Regions from separate parts of the Metabacillus flavus genome, predicted to be linked through region 3. Evidence: riboswitches for the same ligand, from Rfam matches in the RefSeq annotation. Region 3 holds a riboswitch; each other region holds the start of a gene.
What was found. Region 3 has a riboswitch for cobalamin ahead of J9317_RS08020 (ABC transporter substrate-binding protein). Riboswitches for the same ligand answer to the same signal wherever they lie in the genome.

Region 1 (7,630 bases), 530 kb from region 3:
GGACGGGCCAAATTCAAGCCGTGCCGGACCGGCATGCAACGATCGAAAAAGTAACTCTGGAAAATTTTAATGAAGTTCTTCAAATTCAAGGCAGCATCAAGGAATTCGGCGGGAAGGAAACCATTGAAAAGATCTTCAGAAAACAATTCAGCCATCCATCCTTTACCTACTATCTTCTTCGCTGTGACGGAAAAGCGTGTGCGGCTGCCTGTATGTTTGAAGAAAAAAATCAGGCCCGTGTAGAAAGTGTAGCAACTCTTGAGGCATTCCGAGGAAAGGGATTGATCGGTGATTTGCTATTCTTTATTCAAAAAGAAGCCGTGAGAAAACACATAGATAAACTTTGGGTGCTTCCAATTAATGAAAGAGTTGAAAAGGTGTACAGCCGCTATGGATTTGAGACCATTGCCGTAATGAAAACGGGGCATGCATTCTTAGGAGGAAAGAGCATAAAAGAGATTCAAGGTTAGGATGATCAAAAAAAGGAGGCTGTTTTAAAAAGCCTCCTGATAGGATATGTTTGAACACCACCCCCGGACGCTGTGGGAGCACTCCGGGGATTTTGTTTTTTAAATAGGTATACTCAAAAATAATGGGTTAGGCTGATTGAAGTGGAAGGTGCGAGACTCCAGCGGGTGCAGCGGGACAGGTGAGACCCTCAGGCGCAGAGCGCAGAGGAGGCTCACCGCCTGCCCCGCGGAAAGGGAGCATCCTGTAACGGAAATCAGCCTAAAACTATCCAATTTTTATAAGTGAAAAGAGTTTATAAAACTGACGATCTGAACTGCCTCTTTTTCTAGTTTTAATAAACATCCTTCCGCGTAAAAAAGAAAAAGGAAATAGCTAAAGCAGCAGCTGCCCAAATGGTCAGCACGGTCATTGAAAAGCCTAGCGTCATACCGTTGATCGGCGGCGCCATGCCGCTGAGATAATCAGTCAGCCTTAAGTTCACCATAAAAAGGTATTTGGCTGAGTCCCATGCTGATACCATGTTAGCAAGGATCGCTCCCGCTATTAGAGAAGCAAGCATAACACCCATTACGGAGGCGGTGCTTTTCATAACGGAGGAAAGCGCAAAGGTGAGCGTGCCGACTACCACCGCAACAAACCAGACTAAACCAAAGTCCATTATGAGATACTGCCACATGCTCATCATCTGCACCTGACTCGTATCAAGTTGGCCGCCGTTCACCGTAAATCCGGTTAATACCGGCAAATTCCAGCCCGTATAGCCTAAAGCAACTCCTGACACGAGATACGTCAAAATTCCGACTGACAGGACGATAAACGAGATGGACAGAAGAAGCGTGATGTATTTGCTTAATAGGATTTTCCACCTTTTGACCGGCCTCGTCAGAAGCAGCTTGATTGTTCCGTTTGTATGCTCGGATGAAACAAGGTCACTCGCGATGACCATCACCATCAGCGGCAAAAGCAGATCAATCGAATTTTCAGCAAATATTCTCATAAAGGTCGGAGCACCCGGGGCAGATGGATTGATATCATGGTTCAGGTAATACTGCTGCTGATTGACCCGGATTTGCATGAATTCTTTCCACTCACCGGAAATGCCGCCTGAGCTCAGCCTGTTTTGGGTATTGATAATCTCCTGCTGCACCTGCGTTCGCCAGTCTTCCGTCCCCGCTTCTTTAACGGATTCTTCATACTTCTTGACTTGTGCATAGGTAAACAGCGCTGCTAATACTGCAATGATGCCCATGATAATAAACAGTCTCTTTTTCCGCACGATCTTAATCATTTCGTTATATACAAGATTAATCAATGGTTTCACCTTCTGTCAGTTCAATGAAGAGGTCTTCCAGTGTTGGGAGCTTTATTTCAATTCCGCTTACACTCACACCTGCGTTAACCAGCTTTTCATTCCACATTGCAATGTGAGTTTCATCATTTGCGGTTACAAGAGCTCCATCCTTTTCTGCAAGAATGGCTGTTTCCTGCTCCAGCAGCTCTTTCGCTTTTGCCAGTGGTGCCGCATTCCAGATCACACGCTCTTTTTCTGTCAGCAAGGCAGAAACGGTATCGATGCGGAGGACCTTTCCTTTGGACATAATGGCTACCCGGTCGCACATTAATTGAATTTCACTGAGCAGGTGGGAAGACACGAGGACGGTTAACCCCTCCTTCTCTGCAAGAAAACGGATAAATTCGCGCATTTCCCGGATTCCCATTGGATCAAGACCATTTGTCGGTTCATCCAGGATGAGTACTTTCGGACGGCTGAGGAGCGCCTGGGCAATTCCCAGTCTTTGTCTCATCCCGAGTGAATACGTACTGACCCGGTCATCGATTCGGTGCTCAAGCCGGACAAGATGAACAACTTCATCAATGCGCTCCTCTTTTAATCCCGGAATCATCCGTTTGAAATATTCAAGATTTTCCCGTCCGCTTAAATACGTATAAAGCTCTGGATTTTCGACGATGCAGCCGATATTCCGGATGGCTTTTGTATACTGTTTCTCCAGGTCATATCCGCATATGGAGATTTTTCCAGATGTTGGTTTGATTAGCCCGACCAGCATGCGGATCGTCGTCGTTTTACCGGCTCCATTCGGTCCTAAAAAGCCGAACACTTCCCCTTTTTGAAGTTCGAAGCTTAACCCTTTAATAATTTCCTTTTTTTTGATTGTTTTCTTCAAACCCGATACAGAGAGTGTCACATTATCTGTCATTTTTTCTTTCCCTCCTCACTGAAGACGATGAGGGAGGACAGCCGCTCTCCTATTAGCTTATACCCCTCTTTATTTGGATGAAATTTATCACTATACAAGTAGTCATTCACATTTTGTTCGAATAAATCAAAGGTGGGCACCATAACGGTTTTCTTATATTTTGCCGCTTCATTAGCGGTATAAAAATTCCACTCTCTTACAATGCCGGAGGTTACAGAGCTATCGGACAGATCATTAAATGGATTATACAGCCCAACATAATAGATCGCCGCATCCGGATTTATGGTGCGGATTTGTTTGAAAATCCCGGACAGCCTGTTCAGAAATGCTGTTCTTGTCTGTTCAATCGTCTTGCTCGACAGGTCGTTCATCACTTGTCCGCCCGCAAAAAGGTCATTTCCCCCGATGGTCATCACAATAGCATCCGCCTTACTGATTTGGCGCTGAATTTCCGCCTGCTTCAGCTGCTTGTCCAGCCCCGACGATGTCTGTCCGCTGATGGATAAATTGGAGAGCGTAACCTTCTGCTCCGATCTGCCTCGAAGATCATTCATTAAATACCCGACATATCCTTTCCCGTCGCCATCACCGATCCCTCTTGTAAGAGAATCGCCAAGTCCAACGACAACATACTCATTATCCTGCTTAGCCGGTTTGTTATCAGATGGTTGGGTGCTCCTTTTTGCAGGAGGATCAGGCTGCTGAAAAAATTGGCTGTTCATCGTGTATCCTAAACCGCCTATCCACAATATGCTTGCGGCTAATGAAATTCCCGCTATCAGTTTTACACTTTTCATTTGGATGGTTTGCACCTTTCAGTGAGATTCTTTTATTGTACCTTAAATCATTGGAAAAGCTTACAGCAGCGGTTTCATCAATGTGTTTCAACGAGAAAATTCCTTAATACAAGGCTCTGTTAAACTTGGCTGTTGATTTCCGTTGCAGGCGATCGCTTTCCACTCCAATCAACAGGTGTTAAAAATCAACATTAGACTTTAACAGAGCCTAATACAAAAAAACAGGAATGCTCTTTTAACAGCACTCCCGTTATCTAAACGGCTAAACTGTTTGTGTACAGTTTATTAACCCTTTACAAAACGCCATTCTTCTTATGGTCCGGCAGCAGCTCCCGGAACGCTTTTGCAATCGACAATGTGACCGGTCCCGGCTTTCCTTTGCTGTAGGACTTGCCGTCAATTTTCACAATTGGCATCACTTCGATCGTTGTAGAGGAGATAAAGGCTTCCTCATACTGATCGAGCTCGGATGCCTGAATTTCTTTTTCAACTGCATTTACCCCGGCATTTCTGGATGCTTCCAATATTTTAAGACGTGTAATGCCGTTCAAAATGAAGTTATTGGCGGGATGAGTATAAACCGTTCCATCCTTAACTGCATAAAAATTTGTGGAGCTTCCTTCTGTGACAATACCGTCCCGTACAAAAATGGTTTCATATTTCCCTGCGTCCGCTGCTTCCTGTTTCGCCATCACATTCCACAGAAGATTCAGGCTTTTAATGTCGCAGCGTTTCCAGCGCATGTCCTCCGCTGTGATGACCTCAACGCCGGTTTTTTGAAGCTCTTCCGGACGTTTCGATGGAACCGGATAGGCCACCAGCTGAGCTGGAATATCTGATCCGGGGAAAAGGTGGTTCCTTGGGCTGACCCCTCTTGTCACCTGCATATAGATTCCGCCGTCCCATACCTTGTTCACCGAGACCAACTCTCTAACCCGGTTTTTCAGCTCCTCGATATCATAAGGCAGCGAAATTTTGATTTCTCCAGCACTTCTTTTTAATCTTTCTAAATGCTCATCCATTGTAAAAACTTCTCCATCATAGACCCGGATTACTTCATAGACGCCGTCTCCGAATTGATAGCCTCTGTCCTCAATATCTACTTTTGCCTGCTCTCGATCGATTAGTTCTGTATTCATCAGGATTTTCATAGAGCACCTCTGGAATTTTCAGATTTGTACTTATCATTACATACGGTTGGCCGAGTTATTGTCAAGCACATCCGCGTAAATAAAAAAGAATATTTTTGAGGGGAAATAGTTGAAATTCAAAATCTTGTACTTTAATATGTATCTATAACAAACACAATATATAGAAACTTAAATTAAAACATACCACTATATATAGTTTATATTCCACAGCAAACGGTGCTAAGAATAGCTTAAAAGGGAATCCGGTTAAAGACCGGAACTGTCCCCGCAACTGTAAGTGTGACGAACTGGGAAAGCCACTGTACGGCTTCGTACGGGAAGGACCCATAGTAGGAGGAAGCACAAGTCAGGAGACCTGCCGATGCTGGATATGTTTCGCTTTTCCCGGGGATTGGGAAGATGAAACGGTGGAAGTAAAAGATCTTCTTTTATTCTATCGTTTGATCCGCTCAATTGCCAAGAGCGGATTTTTTATTTTCCTTTGGAGGAGGATGGCGATGACCACCGTAATGACGAATGAAAAAGGCGTAAAAAGGCCATTTGATCAACAGAATTATATGCAATGGATACAGGAAGCGGGAAAAGATTTTCATCACCTTGATTTGCTTACCTTTACAGAGAGATTAATTGAAGCGGTCGCAGCGAGAGATACATATACAGAAAAACAAATGAAGAACCTCGCCATTTTAGAAGGCTTGGCGAACATATCGGAGCTCGAGCCGGATTGGACTTACCTTTGTGCCCGTCTGTATTTGGACGAGCTTTATTCAGAAGCAGCAAAAAGCCGCGGATATGATAAATCAGCGAAATACGGATCCTTCCTTGAACTGATTGATCGCCTTCACAGCATTGGCATTTACGGAGACCTGATTCCGCATTCGTATACTTCTAAAGAAATCAGCGAGCTCGGCGAGATAATCGATCCGGAACGCGATCTGCTCTTCACCTATATCGGACTCCGGACGCTTGCTGACCGCTACATAGCCCGCGACTTCAGCAAAAACGTCATGGAGCTTCCCCAGGAGCGCTTTATGATAATTGCGATGACCTTGATGGCAAAAGAGCCGGCGGAGCACAGAATTCATCTCGTTAAAGAAGCGTATTGGGCTCTGAGCAATCTTTATATGACGGTTGCGACTCCTACTCTATCAAATGCCGGGAAATCCGTCGGGCAGCTGTCCAGCTGCTTTATCGATACGATTGACGACAGTCTGCAAGGCATTTTTGACAGCAACACAGATATTGCGAATTTATCAAAAAGCGGCGGCGGCATCGGCGTCTATCTTGGAAAAATCCGCAGCAGAGGCAGTGATATCCGCGGGTTTAAAGGGGTTTCCTCCGGCGTGCTTCCTTGGATGAAGCAGCTTAATAATACAGCGGTCAGCGTCGATCAGCTCGGCCAAAGAAAAGGCGCCATCGCGGTTTACCTTGATGTATGGCATAAAGACATCTTTTCTTTCCTCGATTCCAAGCTGAATAATGGGGACGAGCGGCTCCGTACCCATGACTTGTTTACAGGCGTCTGTCTCCCTGATTTATTTATGGAACAGGTCGAGGAACGCGGTGACTGGTATTTATTCGACCCCCATGAGGTCATAAAAACACTCGGCTACAGCCTGGAGGATTATTTTGACGAGAAAAAAGGCAGCGGCAGCTTCCGTGAAAAGTATTGGGAGTGCGTCCGCCATCCTGATTTAGCGAAAGAAAAAGTCCCGGCAATTGATATCATGAAGCGGATCATGATCAGCCAGCTTGAGTCAGGGACACCATTTATGTTTTACCGGGACGAAGTGAACCGGATGAATACCAACGCTCATGCTGGAATGGTATACTGCACCAACCTCTGCACAGAAATCACTCAAAACCAAAGCGCGACGACGATGGATGAACAATATACGGAGGACGGAAAAATCATAACAGTTAAAACACCCGGTGATTTTGTTGTTTGCAACCTTTCCTCCATCAGTCTTGCTAAAGCAGTTAGAGAGGACGTGCTCGAACGTCTTATACCAATTCAGGTCAGGATGCTTGATAATGTCATAGATTTAAATGACATTCCGGTTCTGCAGGCGAAGCTGACAAATTCCAAATACCGCGCAATCGGACTTGGAACCTTTGGCTGGCATCATCTTCTAGCCCTTGAAGGCATTAAGTGGGAAAGTGATGAAGCGGTACAGTACGCCGATCAGCTTTACGAAAAAATCTCCTTTTTGACGATTCAGGCGAGCTCGGAGCTTGCGAAGGAAAAAGGTTCTTACCCGGCATTTGAAGGGTCCGGCTGGGAAACAGGCACTTATTTTGAGAACCGCGGCTACCGTTCTGAAGAATGGCAGGAGCTTCAGCAGCGAATCGCTGAAAACGGCATGCGGAACGGTTACTTGATGGCAGTCGCACCAAATGCCTCTACATCCATCATTGCCGGCAGCACAGCAAGCATTGATCCGATTTTTCAAAAGGTTTATTCGGAAGAAAAGAAAGACTACAAGATTCCGGTCACAGCCCCTGATTTGAGCCCGGAAACGACTTGGTATTATAAATCCGCCTATTTCACCGATCAGCATTGGAGCATTGAACAAAATGCGGCGAGACAGCGCCATATTGATCAATCAATCTCATTTAACTTTTACGTACTGAATACAATCAAAGCAAAAGAATTGCTCGATCTTCACATGAGCGCCTGGAACGCAGGACTGAAAACAACCTATTACGTCCGCTCCACTTCCAGCCTCATCGAAGACTGCGATTCCTGTGCGAGCTAGGAGGAAAAACAGATGACAGACATCGCACTATCACAGCGGACCATTATGGATCCCGAGGCGCCGAACCGTTCCACAGCGCTGATCAACGGCCGGAGTTCCAACATTTTAAACTGGGATGATGTTGCCTATCCATGGGCGTATTCCAAATATAAGAAAATGCTATCGAACTTCTGGACGCCATTTGAAATCAATATGTCTCAGGATGTTAAGCAATTTAAAGACCTCGATGAGCA
Region 2 (7,630 bases), 210 kb from region 3:
GAAAATCTGACACATAAAGATTCTCAAATGGCAGTGCCTCCGTTTTCGATAACCTCAAAAAATCCGTAATAATGCCGTTCGCACGATCTATCTCAGGAATAAGCAAAGCAGAAAACAGCCGGTTCATATCTGGACCGAGCTGGCCGCTGAGCAGCTGCAGATAACCCCGGACAGTTGTAAGGGGATTTCTAATTTCATGAGCGATCCCTGCTGCAATTCTCCCTGACATCGCCATTTTTTCAGCATCCTTTAAGTTATTCAGGAAATGAAATACTCCTGCTACTCTACTGATACTCCCATCGTGCCTTCGTATGATATATGTATTAACAATCCCATAATTGCGGTCCCACAATTCCCGATTGCGGATCGCCTGCCCGGTCTGAAGCGTTTCCAAAATGGCAATTTGCTGATCAGGAATTCTGAGCAGCTCCCTGATATGTTTTCCGATCATTGCTTCACGATCGACCTTTAGATCGGCAGCCGACTGCCTGTTGCACAGTGTAATTTTTCCATCAGCATCTGTAATGACTAGATGATGCGGTATCAAATCAGCCAGCGGAGCAAGCTTCTCTTCCAGCTTTTCCAGCAGCTCTCCTTCTAAAGATGTAATGGTAAACCAGCCTTTTTGTTCAGCAGCAGGCTGATGCTGATAAAATCTGCCTGATTCAGGATCCTTAAACTCAAAAGCGAAAGGAATCGAATCTATTAGCCTTTTATAATATAAAAGTTCTTTTTGATCCCCGAATTCTTTCATTTCTTCCTCCAGCTTACATGATTCATCATTTCCCATTATAAGGGAGGTTGACAGATCGTTCCAATGTTTTTCTCAATTTCGGCAAAAGGAAACCCCCTTCAATAATAAAAGGAGGCCTAACCTGTTAAACAGTTGGAATCGTATGTTTATCTCTTATATTGAACGCAGCTTCCGCCATATTGCTGAGGGACTGTATGGCTTCCTCTTCAGATCTGGTTTTCAGACCGCAGTCCGGATTAATCCAAAACCGGCCGGCCGGCAGAACTGTAAGGCACTGTTCAATCACCTTCTCCATTTCAGCGGCTGCAGGGATTCGAGGGCTGTGTATATCATACACACCAAGACCAATCATTTTATCATAGCTGAATTCTTTAAACGTGCTGATGTTCTCGCCGCCGCCCCTTGACGTTTCAATGGAAATGACGTCAGCATCCATATCGGATATTGCGTCCATCATTTCTGAAAACTCGCTGTAGCACATATGGGTGTGAATTTGCGTATCCGCCTGCACATCCCAATGAGTCGCTCTGAATGCATTGACTGCCCATTCTGTATAAGCCGCCTGTTTGCTTTTCTTAAGCGGAAGACCCTCTCTAAACGCCGGCTCATCTATTTGAATCATGCGGATGCCTGCTTTTTCAAGCTCAAGCACTTCTTTTCTTAGAGCAGCTGCAATAAAGCTTGCAAGAACTTCACTGCTTTGATCATCACGCGGGAAGGACCAGTTCAGAATCGTCACCGGGCCGGTCAGCATCCCTTTTACAGGCTTATCCGTCAGAGATTGGGAGTACGAAGCAAGCTCAGATGTGATGGATCCTCTCCAGCCGATGTCCCCGAAAATGATGGGTGGCTTTACCCCTCTGGAGCCGTAAGACTGGACCCATCCATGCTTTGTAAATGCGAATCCATCAAGGTTTTCACCGAAGTACTCAACCATATCATTCCGCTCGAATTCTCCATGTACGAGAACGTCCAGGCCTGCTTCCTCCTGAATCCCAATCCACCGCTTTGTTTCCCTTTTAACAAACGCATCATATTCCTGTTTTGAAAGAAGGCCGTCCCGGAATCTCTTCCTCTGCTTTCTCACCTCTTTCGTCTGCGGAAAACTCCCGATTGTTGTCAACGGAAGCAATGGGAGCTGAAATGCTTTTCTTTGAATTTCCTCTCTCTCTGAAAATGCCTGCTTCCTCTTAAAGGATTGAACCTTATCAGAGAGATTTTCAGATTTCCGATATTTTGTTAATTCCTGATAGGCCTGATCCCATTCAAGAATTCTATTTTTGGCTTCCAAATCGATGCTTCCTGCTAGGAGGACGCATTCCGCAAGTTTTTCTTTTGCGAAAGACAGACTGTTATAAACACCTGCTGGAAGGCTGACTTCACCTTCTTTTGTCTCTGGTACATGAATGAGGCTGCAGGAGGGCTGGATCCATAGCTCGCAAGGCTTGATTTTCTTTTGCAAAAACTCCACTAGTTTTAGTGATTCCGTACCTTTAGCCCGCCATATGTTTCGCCCGTCTATAATCCCCGCTGCCAAAAATTTATCTGCCGGGAACCCATGCTTTTTCATTAAGTCAATCGTATTTCCTCTTGTAAAATCAAAACCCCATCCGCTGACAGGCAAGGTCATTAACTGCTGGTAAGCGTCCGGAGATTCAAAATAAGTTTGTATGCAAATCTTAAGGCTGCTCACTTTTCCGTCCAAATATGAATACATGGACTGAATAATCGGGAAATCTTCGGATGTTTCTTCATAAACAAAGGCCGGTTCATCCACTTGAGCAATTTGCGCACCGTGTTCTTCCAGCTGCTGGAGAAGTTGAGCATATAGAGGCAGCAGCTTCTCTGCAGCCTTTTCAAGAGATTCATAGCCCTTGGAAAGCCTGATAAATGTATAAGGACCAATGATGACAGGTTTTCCATCTGCCCATTCTTTTGCTTCAAGATAATGGTCAAGTGGTTTATTGAAATTGAGCTTCGGCTCTGAGCCTTCCCACTCTGGTACGAGATAATGGTAATTCGTATCAAACCACTTCGTCATCGCGCACGCTGTTGCGCTCTTCGACCCCCTTGCCATGGAAAAATAGCAGTCAATGGAGGCAGGGTTTTCTGTTCGGTGCCTTTCAGGAATCAGGTTAAACATCCAGGCCATATCAAGCATTTGATCATACAAGGTAAAATCACCGACCGGTATAAGGTCAATGCCGGCATCTGTTTGCTTGCGGACATTCCCGATCCGAAGTTCCTTCATTTTCTCCAGGAAAAGTGATTCGCTTATCTCTTTTTTCCAATAAGACTCAAGCACCCTTTTCCATTCTCTATTCTGTCCTAAACGCGGATATCCTTGATTGCTGCTTTTCACCTTCTTCATTCGAGCCTCTCTCCTTTCGTAATAAAAAAAAAGACTGATCCTCATCTCCCTGGTTCGCCTACATTGGCATAAACAGGTCTGACTCGGTCCAGTCAAAAACGATCGATGAAAAACATCAAATAGAAAAGTATGTATCATGATCGTTTCCGCATCTCACCCCCCGAAGACAGAAAACTCCAAGGAATACAGGCAGGTCTCCTGGCTTATGCTTCAGTCTTTCCTGCGCCTTCCCGTCCATTATGACAGTGGCTTTTTAGCAGGATCGTCAGCACATACAGTTGCGGGGACAGCTCCGGATTATAACCGGATTCCCTATTAAACCGCTAAAAGCGGTACCTGGTATTCCTCTACAATATGAAATTGATAGTATCTTTTATAGCATAATAGGTTTCGCAATTGCAAGACAAATCTTTCTATTCAGACAGAGGTTTCCGCTCTCCATTCAATGGAGGAAGGATTCTTTCTCCATAGCTCAAGCTTTTTAAGATCCTTTTCTTTAATACGGTTTTCCTGCCTGGCGATCTGAATGAGAGTCGAATAGTCTGTCAGTGTCCGGTATGAAATCAGCTCTTCGCTGAAGTTCTGATCGGCTGCGTCAAACTCATAGGTGAAAATAGCAGCAACACCCAATACATCCGCTCCTGCTTCACGGAGCGCTTTGACGGTATGAATGGAGCTTCCGCCGGTTGAAATCAGGTCTTCAATGACTACTGCCCGGTCGTTCTCTCCAGCTCTTCCCTCAATCATGTTTCCTTTGCCGTGTCCTTTGGCACTTCCTCGCACATAGCACATCGGCAGTCCGAGAATATCACTGACAAGCGCTGCATGGGCAATCCCAGCCGTTGCCGTTCCAGCAATCAGCGTTGCATCCGGATAATTCATCTGGATCAGACGTGACAGACCTTTTGCAATCTCACTGCGTATTTCCGGAAAAGACAGAGTTAAACGATTATCGCAGTAAATAGGGGAAAGCATGCCGCTTGACCATGTAAACGGCTCGTTTGGCTTCAGTGTGACCGCCCCTATTTCAAGCAGTGACTTTGCAATTTTCTCTTTCATATCTTTACACCCTCCCAGTCCATTTGCATCTTTTTATATGCATTCAGCGGATGTTCTTTTTGAGTAATGCTTCTTCCGGCAACAAAATAGGTAGATTTTTCACTGCGCGCCATTTCTGGTGTTGCGACTCTTGACTGATCCAGAGCCGCATCGCCTGCCAGCCGGATCCCAGGCGTAACAGTCATAAAATCCGGGCCAAATGCCTTCTTGACCTGTTTGGATTCCCATACGCTGCATACAATACCATCCAGTCCGGATTGCTTAGCATTTGCTGCATAATGATGCACTGCCTCGTTCATTTCCTTCTCAATGAGGAGCTCCTCATTCAATACCTTTTGCGACGTACTGGTAAGCTGAGTAACCCCGATTAAATGCGGCCGCTTCTGTCCTGCAGGAGTCCCTGAGATCAAGCCTTCCATCGCCGCCTCCATCATTGCGCGTCCTCCTGCTGCGTGGACATTGATCATGTCCGGCTGAAGCGAGGCAAGTACCTTCATTGCTCTCTTTACGGTATTCGGAATATCATGAAGCTTTAAATCCAAAAAGACTTGATGACCTTCCTCCTTCAGCCATTCAATCACAGCTGGACCTTCCTTGTAAAAAAGCTCCATTCCGGTTTTCACATACAGCTTTTCACTGCCCATTCCCTTCAAAAAGCGGGCGGCTTCTCCTTTATTTTCAAAATCAAGCGCGATGATAATCGGGTTTCGGTGCATCCTCATGACTCCTTCCTATACACTCCCGAACATGGCTGAAACCATATTTGCTCAGCATTTCAGGAAGTTCATCAATGATTTCTGAACAGATAAACGGATTGACAAAGTTCGCCGTTCCAACAGCAACCGCACTTGCACCGGCATATAAAAACTCTAATACATCCTCTGCTGACTGGATGCCGCCCATTCCGATGATTGGGATGGATACAGCACGGCTGACCTCATGAATCATCCGGATTGCCACCGGCTTGATAGCAGGACCTGAAAGCCCCCCCGTTTTATTAGCTAAAACGGGTCTTCCGGTTTTCAGGTCAAGCCGCATTCCAAGAAGAGTGTTAATCATTGTTAACCCGTCTGCTCCAGCCTGTTCCACTGCGATCGCAATCTCAGAAATACTCGTAACATTCGGAGAAAGCTTGACATACACAGGCACGCTGGAAACACGTTTTACTGCCTCGGTCAAGTCAGCTGCCATTTTAGGATCCGTACCGAATGCTATGCCCCCTGTTTTTACATTCGGACAGGAAATATTCAATTCCAGTGCCGCTACATTTGGTGCCTGGCTGATTCTTTCCGCTACTTCCATATAATCCTCAATGCTTGATCCTGCTACATTGGCAATGATCGGTACATCAAAGGATTCAAGCCTTGGCAGCTCGGTTTGGATCACTCCCGATAGTCCAGGATTTTGAAGTCCGATCGCGTTCAGCATCCCGCCGGGCGTCTCCGCCACACGCGGTGTTTCGTTGCCGAATCTTGCTTCAGGTGTAGCTGCTTTTATCATAATGGCACCGAGCTTGTTCAAGTCATATAGATTGGAGAACTCCTTACCGAATCCGAAGCATCCGGAAGCAGGCATGACCGGATTTTTCAGCGTTAATCCCGGAAGTGTTATGTTCAGCATGAAAGCACCACCTCGCCCGCTCTGAATACCGGCCCGTCGCTGCATACTTTTTTGTAGCCGGCTGGATCATTTGGAATGTGGCACACACAGGCAAAGCAAGCTCCTATCCCGCAGCCCATTCTCTCTTCAAGGGAAAGGTATACTTCCCTTTCGGTATACCTGGTTTCAAGCGCCTTTAGCATTGGAGTCGGGCCGCAGGCGTATAAACTGTCAAACTCAATTTCATGATAGCTGATGGCATCTGTTACGAATCCTTTCACTCCCAAGCTGCCATCCGTTGTGGAAAAATAGGTATCTCCAAGTCTGGCAAACTCTTCTTTATAGAAGGACGCCTCTATGTTTTCAAAGCCCAATACATGGACAGGCACCGCTCCTATGGCTTTCAGCTGGCGCGAAAGTTCATAAAGGGGAGGAACGCCGATGCCGCCTCCTGTAAGCAAAACCTTTTTCCCTTTTAAAGAACTGTCAATAGGAAACCCGTTTCCGAGCGGACCGATTATGTCTGCCTTTTCTCCAGGTTTTTTGGAAGAAAGAAGTGCCGTGCCTTCCCCGCTTTTTCTGTAGATGATGGTAAATGTCCTGTCCTCCCGGCTGATTCTGGCAATGCTGATCGGTCTTCTAAGCAGCGGGACAAATGTTTCCGATACTTTTACATGGACAAACTGGCCGGGCTTCGTCATTTGCCGGGTCAATTCTCCCTGCAAGACAAGTTCGAAAATATCCTTTGCAATTTCTTTATGCGAGACAATCTGCATGTCTTCTTTTCCGATCATGAATGAACAGCCTCCCGTCTGGGATTCAGCTCCTGCATGGCTTCAGTCGAAAAACTCATCGATTCTAGAACCCTTAATATCGCTTTAGCTGTATCAAGTGATGTCAGGCATGGTACACCATTTTCAACGGATTCACGGCGGATTTTGAAACCGTCTCTTGCCGGCTGTTTTCCTCTTGTCAACGTGTTGATGACAAATTGGGCTTCTCCGTTCCGGATCACATCCAGAAGATTGGGCTGCTCACTGATTTTATTGACTATTTTTGAAGGGATGCCCGCTTCCCTCAGGTATTCAGCTGTGCCGCTTGTCGCGAGGATCTGGTAGCCGATTCGGTTAAAGCGTCTTGCGATTTCCAGCCCTTCCGTTTTGTCTTTATCCGCTACGGTCAGAAGAACAGATCCATATTTATGAATTTGAATCCCGGATGCAACCAAACCCTTATACAAAGCCTTTTCAAGGGTGACATCTTTGCCCATTACTTCCCCAGTGGATTTCATTTCAGGTCCCAGGGTAATGTCGACCATCCTTAGTTTCGCAAAAGAGAATACAGGAACTTTTACATATACACCAGCCTTCTCTTCTATCAAGCCGGTTTCATACCCCATGTCTTTTAGCTTGTGCCCCAAAACCACCTTCGTTGCAAGGTTCGCCATTGGAACACCGGTAATTTTGCTTAAAAACGGGACCGTCCTGCTTGACCTTGGGTTTACTTCCAGGACGAACACATCATCTTTATAAATAACAAACTGGATATTCAGGAGTCCGGAGATATTCAGTCCTTTCGCGAGAGCGATCGTATGCTCAATGATTTTGGTTTTGCAGTCATCCGAAAGGGTTTGAGGCGGATATACCGCAATCGAGTCTCCGGAATGGACACCGGCTCTTTCAATATGCTCCATAATCCCCGGTATCACAATCGTCTCCCCGTCAGAGATCGCATCCACTTCAATTTCCTTGCCCGTTAAGTATTTATCAATCAGGACGGGATGAGCTGGATTTACTTTCACCGCATTCTCCATGTAATGAAGCAATTCTTCCTCCCGATAGACAATT
Region 3 (7,630 bases):
GGAGAAGCTGGCTGATAGTATGCTGGTCATAGAAGAAGATCAGGTAATTCGCAAATATGGAATGACTTTAAAAGAATGGGAGAAAAAAGATTCTGTAACCGAACCTAAGGATGATAAGGAAAAGCTTCTTATTCTTGAGACCGAACTTTCTGCCGTACTGGGGAAGTTAAGCCTGCTGCAGCCCGGAGATCCGGAGTATACAGAGCTCGATAATAGCTTTAAGCAGCTTATGAGCAGAAAAAAAGAACTAAACAATGGGTAAAGTAAGACATTGATTGAGCCTAATGGTACAATCGATTCAATAAGCATGTCCGAAAATAGTGGGGGCTGAATATGGAAACAATTGTCGAACGGGTGATGGGAATTTTGCCGAATCAAAAACCGGTGATCATAGGGGTCAGCGGAACGAACGGATCAGGATTTGAGACACAAGCCCGGGCACTTCAAGGGGAACTGGTTAAACAGGGGATTCTCGTCCATTTAGAGGAATTAATGGAGGAGCCAGTGGATATTGATCCTGAAAATCCGGCCAAAAGCTGGTACGAACAATCCATGCCGGATCATAAAGCAAATATGGCTATTGAGAACGCAAAGCTTCACCGGGAGCTGGATATCGTCATTGTAAGCGGTGCATTTTTGCTAAAAAATACACTTGATCATTTATATGATACGTCTATCTGGATTGACTGCACAAAGCAAACAGCGAGGGAACGGGAGTACGCAGACGGACAGGTGAACATCGAATGGAAATTCGGTGCCCAGCGAATTCACGAAATCATTGATGAGCCAAAACAAAAAGCCAATCTTATCATCCAGAATGATCCTCGGCTTGAACAGGGTCCCAGAGTTATTCAAGAGGGATTCCATGGAGGGAAATGGCTGAATGAGCCTTCTTCCTGGATGGAAAGGAGCGGATCGCTGACAGTGGAGACGGACCGCCTGACAGACTTTTGGCAAAGAACACATTACGGTTTCAGCAATGATAATGGACATTTTTATTATTTTCAAACCGATCTCGATTTCATGATGACGGTTACTGTAAAAGGAGAACCAATCCATCAATTTGATCAAGCGGGCTTAATGATTCGTGTGGATGAAGACAATTGGCTGAAAACGTCTCTTGAACATGAAGTGAATCAGCATCCAAAGCTTGGAGCAGTGGCAACAAATTTCGGATACAGCGACTGGTCCACTCAGGAAACGGATGAAGCTATTCAAGAACTCACCTACAGAGTAACCAGGACTGGGAATGATTATAAAATCGATGTGCTGCTTAAAGGAAATTGGCAGCAGCTTAGAGTAACAAGACTGCATCATGATGAAAAAAAAGTAATGTGCGGGATCTATTGCTGCAGTCCGATTGAAAAAGGCTTTCATGCAGAATTCAGCAGCTTCAGGCTTGTTGAGTTATTTTAAAGGAAAAGGGCAGTTCGGGAACAGCTTCCCGGCTGCTCTTTTTATTTGAGAACCGATCTACGGGCGGACGATTAAATTTTCTTCCCGCTGATCTCCGTCCGGCAAATTGGCAAACGATACACTCATTCCGCCCAGGATAATCCCTGCCAGCACCAGACTAATCACAATTCTTCTGCCCATATCTCTCATCTCTGCAACCCTCCGCTCATTAAATAAAAAATCCTTCCCCACTATAAAGCGGGGACAAGCTGTTTGGAAAGGGATAAATCTCTTCTTTTTGAAAAATGGGGAAATATACCTGTACCGAGCTGAAATTATGTCCCATAAGAAGGCGGTAAATCGATCTTCTAAAAATTACCTATCGAGAGAAATGGTTAGAGGGGAACGGTTTTTTGGTTCATATAACCGTCGTGGCCATTGGTAATGCATTCTTTTAAAGGTATTCCGCTAAGCCCTTCATCAAAAGCCGTGTCTATGCATGTCATCCTTTCATAGGATACAATGCAAATAGAGCATAGGGATAGGAGGAGAATCATGGAGCCTAAGTGGGTAACGTGGGCGAAGGAGATTCAGTCTCTGTCACAGGCAGGTCTTGCTTATTCAAAGGATCAATTTGATATTGAGCGGTTTGAGCGTCTGCGGGAGCTGAGTCAGGAAATAATGGCTGAATATACAGAAGTGCCGATGGAAAAGCTTCCAGAATTGTTCGCAAACGAAACAGGGTATCAGACGCCTAAAGTGGATGTTAGAGCGGTTGTTTTCAGAGACAACAAGATACTGCTCGTTCGGGAGATGATGGATGGACGCTGGTCGCTGCCTGGAGGATGGGCGGATATCGGGGTAAGTCCGTCGGAAAATGCAGTTAAGGAGGCATTTGAGGAGTCTGGGTTAGAAGTTAAGCCAGTAAGGCTGATTGCGGTGATGGACAAGAAGTGCCATCCTCATCCGCCTGGAGCCTATCATATCTATAAGCTTTTCTTTTTGTGTGAAGAAATAGGGGGCAAGCTCGCAACTGGTTTTGAGACACTGGATGCAGGTTTTTTCGGACTGGATGAACTTCCTGAGCTTTCTGTTGGCAGAATTACAGAAAGCCAGATTAGGATTTTGTTTGAATATGGCTGGGATGCAGGAAAACAGGTGTACTTTGATTAACGACTGTGAAAAGCAGCTGCCTGCTGCTTTTTCTCATTTACAAGCAAAAGAAAGCGACTGACATTAGGCTGAAGGTTGTGTATAATACTTCGTGTACGAAACATTCATATCGATAAGGTGTAGGTGCTGATTTCTTTTTCGTCAGCTTAAAAGGGAAGCCGGTTAAACTCCGGCGCGGTCCCGCCACTGTAAATGGGAGTGACCTGCTTAATCCACTGTGCGGCTTTGCATGGGAAGGAGCGGGGAGCGATGATCATGAGCCAGGAGACCTGCCTCACACCTCGTCACCGCATACCTACGAGGATAGGATGGTGTTACCGTTGACAGGAAAGTCTCTTATTGGCTTATGCAGTCTACATAACATGAACCGTCATCTCCTTTTGCCAGGGAGGTGTTTTTTGTTTTTCGGGAAATTCAGCCAGGCTTGAGCTGGTGATGGCAATGAAATTGAAGAATGATTACGGGGGATAAAAAAATGAATAAGTTCTTATCAGCTTTAACAGCCCTGCTTTTGACAGCGGGTGTCTTAGGGGGCTGTGCATCTGATTCTGCAGCGCCTGAGAAAACAAAGGGACAGCAGGCATCACAGGAAGAAAAGGCAGAGTTTCCAGTTAAAATAAAAGATGCTTCCAATTCAGAAGTGACAATTGAAGAGAAGCCAAAAGAAATTGTTTCTCTAATTCCAAGCAACACGGAAATCGTTTTTTCTATGGGTTTAGGAGATAAAGTTGTTGGCGTAACCGATAACGATAATTACCCGGAAGAAGCTCTTAAGAAAGAAAAAGTTGGAGGAATGGATATTAATGTTGAGAAAATTATTGGCCTCCAGCCTGATTTGGTGCTGGCGCATGAATCAGGGGCGCATAATTCCGCTGATGGACTGAAACAGCTGAAGGATGCAGGAATTGATGTAGTGGTGGTCAATGAGGCACAAAGTTTCGAAGAGGTCTATGAGTCTATGGAAATGATTGGGAAGGCAACTGGAGAAGTTGAGAAGTCTGAGAAAATGATTGATGGAATGAAAAAGGATCTTGCCAATATCGAAGAAAAAGCAGCGAGCATCCCGGATGATCGAAGAAAAAGTGTATTCGTAGAGGTTTCTCCTTCACCGGAGATTTATACAGCAGGCAAAGACACATTCCTTAATGACATATTAACCACGGTCGGAGCTAAAAATGCGGCGGCAGCACTAAGCGGATGGCCAAAAATGACGGAAGAAGCAATTGTTAAATTGAATCCAGATGCCATTGTGACGACCTATGGCTATTATAGTCCGGATCCCATTAAACAGGTGATGAGCCGGAAAGGCTGGGAGAGTGTTGCCGCTATTAAAAATAAAGCAGTTTTTGACGTGCATTCGGATAAAGTTACAAGACCGGGTCCGCGTTTAATTGAAGGAGTAGAGGAACTTGCACACTCAATCTATCCGGACGTTTTTACAAAATAACCGTACCTTTCAATATGCTTTGGCGATCCTTTTTTTAGCGGTCGCCTTTTTAGCTGCCGTTTCTATTGGAACGGCAGCTATTTCTCCAGCTGAAATTGTTTCTGTTCTATTAGGCGGAAATGCGGTTTCTGAGGCAAATGAAAATATATTAATGTCGATTCGTATTCCGCGTGTTCTCCTCGCAGGCCTTGTAGGCGCGGCACTTGCTTTATCCGGCGCCGCCTTCCAGGGGCTGCTGAGAAATCCGTTAGCAGACCCATATACACTAGGCGTTTCTTCAGGTGCATCTCTCGGAGCTGTTAGTGTGATTTATTTTGGATTCCAGGCGTTCGGCAGCTTTTCACTCCCTATCGTCAGCATTGCTTCCGGATTCCTGACAATGTTTGGGGTTCTGGGATTTGCTTATCTTGCTCAGAGAAGAACGTCGATGGAGACGATGATCTTAGCAGGAATTATTTTCAACTCCTTTTTAGGTTCTTTTATCTCCCTGATCATCGCTTTAAGCGGAGAGGAGCTCAGGCAGGTAATGAACTGGCTTCTTGGAAGTGTGTCTATGAGAGGCTGGCCTTACATTTATATGATTCTGCCGTTTACAGCCGCAGGTGCATTCCTGCTCTTTATGCACAGCAGAGAATTAAATGCATTTGCCTTCGGAGAGGAACGGGCACGCCATATTGGAGTAAATGTGAGACGCAAACAGCTTATTATCATCATTTCAGCTTCGATGCTGACTGGCTCTGCGGTTGCGGTATCCGGAACAATCGGTTTTGTCGGACTAGTTATTCCTCATATGACGAGGCTCCTGTGCGGAAGTGATCATCGCCATCTGCTTCCTTTATCGATGATATTCGGAGCTGGATTTCTGATTTTGGCTGATTTGCTGGCAAGGACGGTGATTTCACCGGTAGAGCTACCTATTGGCATCATTACCGCTATTATCGGAGCCCCTGTTTTTGCCGTTATTCTGGCAGCCAAGAAAAGAAGGACATAGGAAAGGAGGCTGGATTATGATTGCAGTTCAGGATCTTGCTGGCGGATATCATCAAGAAAACGTATTGAATAACCTCTCTTTCACTGTAAAGGAAGGGGAGTTCTTCGGTATTCTCGGACCTAATGGCAGCGGGAAAACGACATTGATGAAGATGCTCTCTGGCATTCTGCCGGTGACCAAAGGTTCAATCAAGATAAAAAATAAAAACGTGAAGGCATACTCCAGTAAAGAACTGGCGAAGGTGATGGCTGTTTTGCCCCAGCTTACCCAGACAGCATTTGACATGACGGTAAAGGAAGCGGTCAGTATCGGACGGTACCCGCATCAGGCAAGAATTCTTCCAAGATGGACGGTTGAGGATGAAGAACTCGTGGAGCTCGCGATGAAGGATACAGGAGTCGCCGGGTTTGCCGGGCGTTCAATCCAGAGCTTAAGCGGTGGAGAACAGCAGCGCGTCTTTTTGGCTCAGGCACTTGCACAGGATCCGGATATTTTGCTTTTGGATGAACCGACGAATCATTTAGATCTTGCTTTCCAGCAGAGTCTTCTTTCACGTCTGAAAAGCTGGACAAAGAAAAGGAACTTGACGATCATTTCTATTTTTCATGATTTGAATATGGCCAGCCTGTATTGCGACAGAGTGATGCTTTTGAGCGATGGAGTCATTTCGGACATCGGAACACCGTATGAAGCGCTGCAGGAGCCAACATTAAAAAAGGTGTACAGCGCAGATATTAAACGGCATTATCATCCTTCTCATCAAAGCCCGCAGGTTATTCTGGATTCCCCGGGAGGCCCGGAAAGGCCAGTCAAAATTACAGCGGATTGGCTGTCCATTCACCCTGAGTACATCGCTTTAAAATCACCGGTTCCATTAAAGACACTGTCTTCCGCTGTAGTTCATGCGGGTATAGGCTGGTATACGACCTTTTTAAACAGACATGTCGATGTAAACTACAGCACCGATGATGTAAAGGTGGATTTAATCCGTTTCATCCAGTCAAAAGGCTTTGATCCGAATGAAACGGCCGGGATGATGACGGCGGTTCAGCTAGAGGATGTCAGTGTGAAAATGACGGAGCTTGCTGACTTCTCCATCCTGACAGTTGTGACAGCGGGAACGGGAAATGCAGCAGATGCTTCACTCGGAAAGGATAGACTGAGTGCTTCACAAGGGACGATCAACACTTGGGTATTTGTTAATGGCATCTGCTCTGAGGAAGCATTTATTCAAGCGCTGATTACAGCAACTGAGTCGAAAACGAAGGCTTTGGCAGACCGGTTTATTCAAGATCCTGTAACGAAAACCCTGGCTACTGGAACTACAACGGACAGTGTTCTGATAGCCGCGACACAGCAGGGACAGGAATTGCCTTACGGCGGTCCTGCAACAGAGCTTGGAATGGCTATTGGAAAAAGCGTGTATCATTGCACCATTGATTCAATCGACCGATATTTGGAGAAAAAAAGGCATGCTTGATCATCTGGTGGCTTTAAGTATTGCCGTTATTCTTGACCGGCTAATTGGAGATCCGCCCAAAATGCCTCATCCTGTCAGGTGGTTCGGTAAAATGATTACCATAATGGAAAAGAGGCTGAACAAGGGAAAATACAGGAAGATAAAAGGGATCGTGATGGTGCTGGTTCTCTCCGCAGCAGTCGTCACTGCGGTGGTTGTATTACAGGATTTGTGCTACGCTCTCCATCCTGCAGCCGGAGTACTTTTCCAAGCAGCGGTTATATTTACTGCGATCGCCGGGCGAAGTCTGAAGGAAGCCGCGATGGAAGTGGAAAAACCTTTAAGGTCCGGCTTACTGGAAGAAGCCCGGCTGAAACTTTCCTATATTGTAGGCAGAGATACAGAAGAGCTTCACGAAAGCGAAATTGTGAGAGGAACGGTCGAAACGGTCGCGGAAAATACAAGTGATGGAGTGACGGCACCGTTATTCTGGGCGGCAGCAGGCGGCGCTCCCCTTGCTGTTTTCTACCGTCTTATTAATACCTTGGATTCAATGGTTGGATACAAAAATGAAAGGTATGAAGAATTTGGCTGGGCTTCAGCAAAGCTTGATGATGGACTGAATTGGATACCCGCCAGAATAACGGCTTTTCTGATGCTGCTGGTTCACGGGAAGCTTGGGTTATGGAATCAAGTCTCCATGGATGCAAAGAAACATCCGAGCCCAAACAGCGGCTGGGGGGAAGCTGCTGTTGCATTTATGCTTCATATCGAGCTTGGGGGAGTCAACTTTTATCAGGGTATACGATCAGACAGAGCAAAAATGGGAAAGCCGGAACGGAAGCTGAAAAGGGTCCACATCATTCAATCTGTTGAAATGATGGAAAGAACGGTATTTGCGTTTATTGTTTTCTTATGGATTGGAGGAATGCTTGTTGAATTTGCCCCATCATGGTTCTAACCCGCAGCACGTTTATCATCGCGCTCATATGATTCCCCCTGATAAAATCATAGATTTCAGCGTAAACACGAATCCACTTGGTCCTCCGTCATTTATAAAAGAAAACTGGCTGGATTATTTGCAGTATATTAACGATTATCCTGATCCTGAAGCAGCTGCTCTTGTACAGGCCCTTTCTGAAAAAGAGCAGCTGCCGGCAGAGTG

Region 1: another riboswitch for cobalamin. It lies ahead of J9317_RS05385 (ribonucleoside-diphosphate reductase subunit alpha); the one in region 3 lies ahead of J9317_RS08020 (ABC transporter substrate-binding protein).
Region 2: another riboswitch for cobalamin. It lies ahead of metE (5-methyltetrahydropteroyltriglutamate--homocysteine S-methyltransferase); the one in region 3 lies ahead of J9317_RS08020 (ABC transporter substrate-binding protein).

Annotation. Positions count from the first base shown of each region.
Region 1 covers NZ_JAGVRK010000001.1:1,017,231-1,024,860, reverse strand. The annotation lists gene J9317_RS05410 (GNAT family N-acetyltransferase) at 1-470, shown strand, start outside; gene J9317_RS05405 (DUF2705 family protein) at 803-1,783, opposite strand; gene J9317_RS05400 (ABC transporter ATP-binding protein) at 1,776-2,690, opposite strand; gene J9317_RS05395 (SGNH/GDSL hydrolase family protein) at 2,687-3,487, opposite strand; gene dat (D-amino-acid transaminase) at 3,781-4,638, opposite strand; cobalamin riboswitch at 4,836-5,015, shown strand; gene J9317_RS05385 (ribonucleoside-diphosphate reductase subunit alpha) at 5,136-7,397, shown strand; gene J9317_RS05380 (ribonucleotide-diphosphate reductase subunit beta) at 7,410-7,630, shown strand, end outside.
Region 2 covers NZ_JAGVRK010000001.1:1,759,629-1,767,258, reverse strand. The annotation lists gene J9317_RS09085 (two-component system sensor histidine kinase NtrB) at 1-754, opposite strand, end outside; gene metE (5-methyltetrahydropteroyltriglutamate--homocysteine S-methyltransferase) at 879-3,125, opposite strand; cobalamin riboswitch at 3,297-3,481, opposite strand; gene pyrE (orotate phosphoribosyltransferase) at 3,543-4,184, opposite strand; gene pyrF (orotidine-5'-phosphate decarboxylase) at 4,181-4,900, opposite strand; gene J9317_RS09065 (dihydroorotate dehydrogenase) at 4,869-5,804, opposite strand; gene J9317_RS09060 (dihydroorotate dehydrogenase electron transfer subunit) at 5,798-6,577, opposite strand; gene carB (carbamoyl-phosphate synthase large subunit) at 6,574-7,630, opposite strand, start outside.
Region 3 covers NZ_JAGVRK010000001.1:1,550,385-1,558,014, forward strand. The annotation lists gene abc-f (ribosomal protection-like ABC-F family protein) at 1-262, shown strand, start outside; gene J9317_RS08010 (DUF1349 domain-containing protein) at 334-1,416, shown strand; gene J9317_RS20585 (protein YkpC) at 1,474-1,605, opposite strand; gene J9317_RS08015 (NUDIX hydrolase) at 1,951-2,568, shown strand; cobalamin riboswitch at 2,673-2,860, shown strand; gene J9317_RS08020 (ABC transporter substrate-binding protein) at 3,044-4,015, shown strand; gene J9317_RS08025 (FecCD family ABC transporter permease) at 3,978-5,006, shown strand; gene J9317_RS08030 (adenosylcobinamide amidohydrolase) at 5,023-6,486, shown strand; gene cbiB (adenosylcobinamide-phosphate synthase CbiB) at 6,479-7,426, shown strand; gene cobD (threonine-phosphate decarboxylase CobD) at 7,401-7,630, shown strand, end outside.